DNA from 2 places in the Mycoplana sp. 10N416 genome. Region 1 is predicted to be linked to the other one. Evidence: predicted binding sites of a transcription regulator. Region 1 holds the regulator's gene; the other holds the start of a gene.

Region 1 (4,420 bases):
CCTGGGGGCTGGGTGTCCTCGGGCATTGGCTGTTCCTCAACGCCGGCCGTTTTCAGACGATCTACCTCGATTGGGCCCAATGGCTGGAAGAGCATGGTGTGGCGATCGCCGGCCCGTTGGCAGAGCGGTTCAACGTCGGCACGCTCGTCGGATTGCTGCAAGGGGTCGCCGGACGCATGAACAGTTTCGCCGGTTTCACGCTGGTGATCTTCATATCCGTCATGCTCGGCCTTCTGGAAGTGGAGGACGTCAAGCGACGCCTGCTGTTGCCGAGCGTCCAACCGCACGGTGCGCGGATTCTGGCGGCGAACAGAAGGATCGGTGCCAAGCTTCGACGCTTCATGGCCGTGCGTACGTTTGCCAGTATCCTGACGGGGTTGGTCGTTTGGATATTCGCCCGGTTCGTTGGTCTTGAGTTGGCTGCGGCCTGGGGAGCGATTGCGTTCGCCCTCAATTACATTCCTTTCCTCGGGCCATTCGTGGCGACGGTCTTCCCCACCTTGTTTGCGATTGCCCAGTTCGATTCGTGGCAATCCGCAGTGTTCGTCTTCGTCGGACTGAACCTTATCCAATTTGTCATCGGCAGCTACCTGGAGCCACGGCTGACCGGTGCTTCGCTCGCGATTTCACCGTTCGCCGTGATTTTCTCCGTGTTCTTTTGGAGTTTCATGTGGGGCCTTCCGGGTGCCTTCATTGGCGTTCCCATCCTGATTTGCCTCATCGAATACGCAGCACAGGTGCCGGCGACCCGCTGGATCGCCGTGCTCCTGTCCAGTACCGTGAATGATGACGCTGTTGCCGCTTTGGACCGCCGCGACAGGACTTGAGCTGCCTGACCGGAATGGCCGCGGATACTAGCTCACCGCGGGAACTGTAACGCCGATCAACAATCGTGGTGTCAGCACAAAATCGGAAAAGCGGGCTTTTTTGCCCCGTACTTGCCGGCCGCCGATTGAGAAGAGACAGAACCAATAACCTGCCTGGGCCGCCGCGCCACGAGCGGTTGTACCTGGCCGAAAAACCGGATTACACTTGACCGTTCGTTCGGATGGACAAGATTACGAGAGGCAAGAGAATCAACGAGAGAGGAAGGAATGGACATGACCAAGATTTCCCTAGTGCTCGTTCTGGCCGGGCTCGCAGCCGTCGGCTGCACGCCAACCGAGAGGGGCGCCGGCATCGGCGCAGCCACCGGCGCCGTGATCGGCGGCGCCATCACCAATGACGTCCGCGGCGCCGCCGTCGGAGCCGCCATCGGCGGTGTTTCCGGCGCGGTCATCGGCCATGTGGCCGGACAGCCTGGTCGTTGCTACTACCGCGATCGCTACGGCCGCCGCTACGTCGCCGCGTGCCCATAACAGCCTCACCGGCCGTGTCGCAGTTGAACAGGGAAAGACCTTGTCCCTCATAAGGTCTTTCCCGGACAATGGAATTTCCCGCCGGTATCACAGCTTAGAATTTCAAACGAGCGACTGCACCTTTGATTGAAATTTGCCCCCTTGCGGAACACATATGGAACAGATAGTGTCTGTTCTGGATTTGTTTCACGATTCTGGGTGACGAGCCATGCTGACCCGCAAACAACAGGAACTGCTCCTGTTCATCCACGAGCGGATGAAGGAGACCGGCATTCCGCCGTCATTCGACGAGATGAAGGATGCGCTCGATCTCGCCTCGAAATCGGGCATTCACCGGTTGATCACCGCCCTCGAGGAGCGCGGCTTTATCCGCCGGCTGCCAAATCGGGCGCGCGCACTCGAGGTGATAAAGCTGCCCGAGGCCTATTCTCCGAGCCTGAAGGCGCGGCGTGGCTTTTCCCCGTCCGTCATCGAAGGAAGCCTTGGCAAGCCGGCGACGGCGCCCTCCCCGGCCAAGCCCGCGGCCGCGGACGGGTCGGCTTCGGTTCCGGTCATGGGGCGCATCGCCGCCGGCGTGCCGATCTCGGCAATCCAGAACAACACCCATGACATCGCGGTTCCCATGGAGATGCTCGGCGCTGGCGAGCATTATGCGCTTGAAGTCAAGGGCGACTCGATGATCGAGGCCGGGATCCTCGACGGAGATACCGTCATCATCCGCAACACCAACTCCGCCAACCCGGGAGAGATCGTCGTGGCTCTCGTCGACGACGAGGAGGCGACGCTGAAGCGTTTCCGCCGCAAGGGCGCCTCCATTGCTTTGGAAGCCGCCAATCCTGCCTACGAGACCCGCATCTTCGGCCCCGACCGGGTGAAGATTCAAGGCAAGCTCGTCGGCCTCATTCGCCGGTATCACTGACTGCGTCTTCTAAGTCGAGATATGTGTTCGTCCGCCAGTCGTACAGACGGTGCCGGCTCCAGGGGCGATGAAGCGTCGTGACAGCATTGCGGACGCTGTAACTTGCGCGGCCGGTCGGATCGACCGGCTGCGGCGTTATTTCAAGGGCGCCGGTGCGGCGCAGGCTGCGCGCCGAAACGAGTCGAGCGCCCGAACGGCAGGTTTCCATTCGAAGGTATCGTGGCACGACCACGAGATCGGCACTGTCGCAGGCAGTTCCGAGAAAGGCCGGGTCCTCGACCGCGAGGACACGCCAACCGGCCGGCGCAACACCGGCGCACCACGCCTTGCGGCGGCAAACGAATCGCTTGTCGTTGGCGGCTGTGGCGAACGCCGCACGCATGTCAGCGCGCGCACGCGCCATCGCAGCAGCGTCAAGCACCACTTCCCGTTCCGTACTTCGGCGCTGTCGTGCACCCGAGCTCGCTTCCGGTGCTGCTTGGCCGACCAAGTTCTCCGAGCGACCGATGCCCGCGCCACCTCCGCCCGCGGGCTCCCGTTGCGCGGCATCTTCATCGGTCAGGAACAATGGCGAACGATGGCTTTCGATGCGAAGGGCGCGACGCCATTGATCGTAGATGAAATCGGGCGGCTTCGACCGATTCGTGGCGGCCTCTCCCGGCGTGACGAGCGCCACCAGCCGACCGTCCTCCGATACGAGAAGCTCGGGCGGCGCATCCGAAGGACGGACGGCCACAACGGCCACGCCGAAGACGAGTGGTAAAAGGCCGATGAGCGCGAGACGGGTGCGAAGCAGACAGAGGAACCCGCCACCTGCTGCAATGAGCGCGAATGCCAGCGGGGGCAATCTGCCGGTGACTACCTCTCCGCCCCAGCCGGAAACCCAATTGGCCATGGCGATGATCCAGTCGACGCCCCGTCCCATGATCGCGAGCGGAATGCCGTCCAGCCCGAGCGGCATGAGCAGCATGGCGATGACGGCCGTCGGCATGACGATGAACGAAGTGATCGGCATCGCAAGAAGGTTTCCGGCAAGGCCATAGGCCGGGATGCGATGGAAGTGTCCGATGGAATAGACGAGCGTTGCGACCCCGCCGATCAGGGACGACAGCAGAATCCCACCGGCAAACGCAGATGCAACCGAAAGCATCCGTGATCGATCGCCGATCCACCTGTGGCGCCGCGCGGACCAGTCGCGCCAGGCAGCATAGCCCGCAACCAGACCGAGGGTTGCCGCATAGGACATCTGGAAGCCGGGACCGGTGACCGCGGAAGGCGTCACCGCCAGAATGATCAGTGCCGACAGCGCGACATTGCGCAGGCTGATGGCGGTGCGGTCGAACAGGACAGCGAACAGCATGACGACGATCATCAGCCACGAGCGGACCGCCGAAACCGCCCCGCCGGAGATCAGGATGTAAAGGGTGACCGTGATCAACCCGCCGATGGCTGCGATTTTCTTGATCGGGAACTGTTCGGCTGCGCCCGGAACCAGCGCCAGCAGCAGTCGGGCGCCGACCAGAAAAGTGCCCGCCGCAAGCACCATGTTGAGCCCTGAAATCGCCAGAACGTGCGCGAGGCCCGATTGGCGCAAGGCCTCCACCGTTTTCGGGCTGATGCCGCGCTGTTCGGCCGTGATCAAGGCGGCAGAAATTGCGCCTGCATCGCCGCCGATGCGGCCACGAATGTGTTGCGTGATAGCACTCCGCCATTCGGCCACCACTCGGCTTGCTGCACCGTATGCGGTTTCACTTCGCGCCGGCGGGTTCAACTCCGTCGCCGCCGGTTTGCCGTAAAAGTATCCGATAGCCCCGGTTCCGGCGAAATAGGCGTCGAAAGCAAAGTCGTTGAGACCCGGCAACGCCGGTCCCGACGGCGGATTCAGCCGCGCGCGTCCGACGATCCCGCTGCCGATCGGCAGCGGCGTATGGGGACTGCGCGCAAGGAGACTGACGTGGTCGGGCGGACGCCGCAATGTCGGGCCGTCGGTCGTCAGCAGCGCCACCCGGTACCGCAGGCGGCCGCGGTCATCGGCTTCGCGAGACAGCACCCTCCCCGTAATCGTCGTCGTCACCGGCTGATCCAGCATGACGGTGGAAAGCCGCCAGCTTTCGACCGCGGAGAGCGCGATTCCGAGAAGCAG
Region 2 (4,420 bases), on a different contig from region 1:
CTCTGAGCGGCGCCGAGGTGGCGGCCTGGATGCGGAAAACGCGGCCGTCCACCCGAAAGAGCAACAGCGCGAACAGGCGCCCGCCCTCGCCGCGCCGTTCAAGTCCTTCTTTCAAGGTGCCGGCAAGATGGGTGGCAAGTGCAAGAATGTCCTCCTCGGACTGGATGGGGTCGAACAGCCGCCGCTCCGCCGACAGCATCGGCACGGCCAAGCGCGGTGAAATCGGTTCATCCTCCAGCCCCAGCGCCTGATCGAGCCTGAGGAGCGGCAGGGGGCCGAAGCGACGGGCGAGCGGTGCGCGCGGTAGGGGCAGGAGATCGCCGATCGACTTCAGCCCGACCCGGCCGAGCGGCCCGAGCACGTCCTCAGGCAGGCGCAGGGCTGCGACCGGCAAGCGAGCGAGCACATCCTGCGCCGCATCGGCATCGATCACGCCGCCGTCGCCGAAATGGGCGGCCGCCCAGGAAAGGCCGGGTGAGGCCGCGATCGCCCCGCGCGCCTCGATGCCGAGCGAAAAGAGGCGCGACAGCACGTCATCGAGCAGCGCCCGCTCGCCGCCATGGAGATGGGTGCAGCCGGTGATGTCGAGATAGAGGCCGTCGGCGCCCTCCAGCGCGATGAGCGGCGTGTAACGGTCGCACCAGTCGGCGAGGGCCTCGAGCAGGGCCCTGTCCGCGGCCGGATCGGCAGGAAGAATGTCCAGCGCCGGACAGATCGCGCGCGCTTCTGTGACGCCCTGCCCCTTGCGAAGGCCGATCCGTTCGGCTTCCCGGTCGAGGAAGGCGAGCCGCATGGCACTGTCGCTGCGGCCGGCGAAGGCGACCGGCGGATGCTCAGGACGCCCCCTTGAAAGCCACGACCTCCCCCAACGCTGCCGCGCCACCCGATCGGCGGGCAGATAGGGAAACCATAGACAGAGGATCCGCTGGTCGCTGCTCTTCTTGAGGAACGGCAGGGCGGGGGTCGAGGCGGTAAAAGCGGCGGTCATGGGAGTTCCACTCCAGGAGGATGCCGACGGGGTCGGCGGTCTTGTTCTTCTCCGGCGTGACCAGGAAGACGGGATTGGCGATGCTGCCGGCCAGCGTGGTTCCGTCTGGCAATGGGCGTTCGCAAGCCGGGGCCGGATCGATGCGCAGCCGGTAGAGCGCGCTGCTCGCCTCCTCCTCGCCGGCCTGGCGCAGAAGCAGGAGCAGGGTGCCGTTCGCCTTGGCCCGCAGTTGCAGCCGGCGGCTTTCGGTCAGCCCGAATCCGGTGGGATTGCCGCGGATCTCCAGGATGACGGTGGAAAAGGCCGGCACGCCGAGTGCCGTCTCCGCCATCAAGAGCGCATCTGCGATCGTCCGTGGCCTGGCAAGAAGCATACGGGTCGGATCGAGGCCGTGCTTTTTCAGGCCCGGGCCGTAAGGTATGCCGGCTTCGGAGGATGCCAGCGCCTGACCGATCCAGAGTGTTGCGCCTTGGCCCTTCTCGGTCCGGTCCTGACGAAGCGCGGCCAAGGCCAGGGAGAAACCGGTTGCAGCCCCCATATCGCGGGTCTGCGCGTTGCGGATCTCGACGAGACCGCAAGCCGGTAGATCGCCATTGAAAATAGCTTCGAGGCCGCCTGTTTCGCCGGATTCGGAAAAAGGCGACGCATCGCCCGGCGACCCCTGCATATCCCACTGCCAGCGGCGCTTGCGTCCGGCCAGACCAGGACCATCGGCATTCTCGATGCGGGCGATGGTCTCACGCAGGGCAAAAAGCCGCCTCTGCGCCAAGGCAGGCGTTGCCATGACGTTCGTTCCTTTATTTGTTCCTGTTATGTTCTTATGGATTCCAGAACGCCGGACAAGAGTCAACGGCAATTTGAACTGGCGCGATCACAAAGCCGCGCGTGCTCCCGGATGCGGGAGTGGCTGACGATATTCGAGGAAAAGCGCGGGACCTGGAAAGATCCGGCGCCGCCAGCGTCGGCAATTTGGGGACGTTAAACCGGCAGTGCCGTCGTGTACTTCACGCTCTTGAGAGCAAAATGCGAGGATGAATTCGCAACGGCCTCATGGGTGAGAATGCCATGCATTAAAAGCCGTTCGTAGTCGCGTACATCCGCCGCCACCACGCGCAGCAGATAGTCCCATTCGCCCGACATCGAATAGCATTCGAGCACCTCGTCGTGGCTTTCGACGAACCGCTCGAAATCCCGCCGAGCGACGGGATCGTGGCTCTTCATCCGCACCTGACAGAAGACGTTCAACCCCCGGCCGATCGCCTCCGGCTCCACCAGGCGAACGGTCTTTCCGAGCACGCCGGCAGCCTCCAGTGCCTTGATCCGGCGCCAGCACGACGCGCTCGAGGCGCCGACCTTCTCGGCCAGGGCGGCGTGGCTGATATCGGCCTGGTGCTGGAGCACGCGGAGGATCTGCCGGTCGATGGCATCAAGCTCGATATGGTTCATTCGTTTTCTTCCCTCATGTGAAACGTATGTTTCAAGGATGCATCATTCCAGCAGAACTCTGAAAGGAACTCACGGTCAAGCCGTATTATCATTTCTCATGGGATTGTATCGCGGAGGAGGACGCCGAGATGGCACAGGCAGCGCTAAGACGGATCGTTCGCAATGCGCCGGACGAGACGATTGACTGGAAGCGCATTGCCTATCTCCTCCAGTTGTCCCGGGCACTCGACGAGATGGAAGAGACGCGGCTGGTGCCGGAGAAGAAGGTGCTCTACCAGTTCTCCGCCCGTGGCCACGACATGGCGCAGATCCTGCTCGGCTGCCGACTGACGGAGCGGCATGACGGTGCATGCGGCTACTATCGCTCCCGCCCTCTCCTCCTGGCGCTCGGCGTTGATCCGGCGGATGCCCTCGCCTCGGCCATGGGCCGGGCCGGCGGCTATTCGGATGGCCGCGACATCGGCGTCGTGTTCAACTACCCGAACCGCAGCGGCGCCTCGGCGCTGCCCATGTGCGGCGGCGTCGGCTCGCAATACACGCCGACGGCCGGCTGGGCCCAGGCGATCGAATATTGCCGCACGGTGCTCAAGCAGTCGGACTACGACCGTGCCATCGCTGTCGTGCTCGGCGGTGATGGCTCGGTCGCCTCGAACGGCTTCTGGTCGGCGCTGACGATTGCTACCACGCAAGCCCTGCCGATGCTGTTCTACGTCGAGGACAATGGCTACGGCATTTCGGTTCCCTCCACCCTGCAGACGCCGGGCGGCAACATCGCCGCCAACCTCTCCGGCTGGCGGAACCTGGCCGTGTTCGACGGCGACGGCTGCGACCCCGCCGAGGCCGCGCGGCTGACGACGGAGGCGGTGGACTTCGTCAGGGAGAACCGCGCGCCGGCGCTTCTGCGGCTCACCGTGCCCCGCCTCGAAGGCCACAGCTTCCAGGATACGCAGACCTACAAGAGCGAAAATGTCGTGCGGGCCGAATGGGCCCGCGATCCGCTGCCGCGGCTGAAGGACTATCTCGTTCCCGCCGTGATGAGTGCGGAGGAGTGGCAGGCCTCCGTTGCCCAGGCGGCGTCTGCCGTCGAGGCCGCCCGCGAGGCCGCCGAGGCTCGGCCAGTCGCCGATCCGCAGACCGTTACCAGCCACGTCTTCTTCGAGGGCGAGATGCAGCAGATGGGCGGCCAGCACAGTCTTGGCTACCTTGCGCCGCCGACGAGCGATCAACCGGCCGGCGACGGCCAGCGCATCAACATGGTGACAGCGATCCGGCGCACGCTCGACCGCGAACTCTCCATCAATGAGCGCGTCGTCCTCTTCGGCGAGGATATTGGGCCGAAGGGCGGTGTCCACGCGGTGACACTTGGCCTGCAGGAGAAATTCGGCAAGGAGCGGGTCTTCGACACCTCGTTGTCGGAGGAGGGCATTGTCGGTCGCGCCGTCGGCATGGCGCTTGCCGGCCTCGTGCCGGTGCCGGAGATCCAGTTCCGCAAATATGCTGAGCCGGCTACCGAACAGATCAACGATTGTGGCACGATCCGCTGGCGGACCAACAACCGCTTCGCCGCCCCGATCGTGCTACGCATGCCGGGCGGCTTCTTCAAATGCGGGGATCCCTGGCATAGCCAGACGAACGAGGTCGCCTTCGTCCATCAGCCGGGCTGGCAGGTCGCCGTGCCTTCCAATGCCGAGGATGCCGTCGGCCTGCTGCGCACGGCGCTGCGCGGCAACGACCCGGTGATCTTCTTCGAGCATCGCGCGATGCTCGACCATGCCTGGGCACGCCGGCCCTATCCGGGCGACGATTTCGCCCTGCCCTTCGGCAAGGCCCGCTTCACCAGACAGGGCGACGTCATCACCATCGTCACCTGGGGGGCGATGGTGCCGCGCTGCGAGGAGGCCGCGGAAGGCATTTCTGCCGATGTGATCGACCTTCGCACCTTGATGCCCTGGGACCGGGAGGCGGTGCTGTCGTCGGTGCGGCGCA

What was found. Region 1 encodes LexA, which represses DNA repair genes until DNA is damaged. Its sites were predicted from a motif close to TGTTCNNNNTGTGTTCNG; they were not measured.
Region 2: a site for LexA is predicted at 1,791-1,808, ahead of AC1DDS_RS06725 (ImuA family protein). Genes of this name have one in related genera too.

What each region holds. Positions count from the first base shown of each region.
Region 1 covers NZ_JBFTIM010000010.1:121,503-125,922, reverse strand. Annotated here, with positions in the region: gene AC1DDS_RS20240 (AI-2E family transporter) at 1-827, shown strand, start outside; gene AC1DDS_RS20235 (YMGG-like glycine zipper-containing protein) at 1,101-1,358, shown strand; gene lexA (transcriptional repressor LexA) at 1,567-2,277, shown strand; gene AC1DDS_RS20225 (ComEC/Rec2 family competence protein) at 2,258-4,420, opposite strand, start outside.
Region 2 covers NZ_JBFTIM010000002.1:518,444-522,863, reverse strand. Annotated here, with positions in the region: gene AC1DDS_RS06730 (Y-family DNA polymerase) at 1-883, opposite strand, end outside; gene AC1DDS_RS06725 (ImuA family protein) at 834-1,772, opposite strand; gene AC1DDS_RS06720 (Lrp/AsnC family transcriptional regulator) at 1,967-2,434, opposite strand; gene AC1DDS_RS06715 (transketolase C-terminal domain-containing protein) at 2,563-4,420, shown strand, end outside.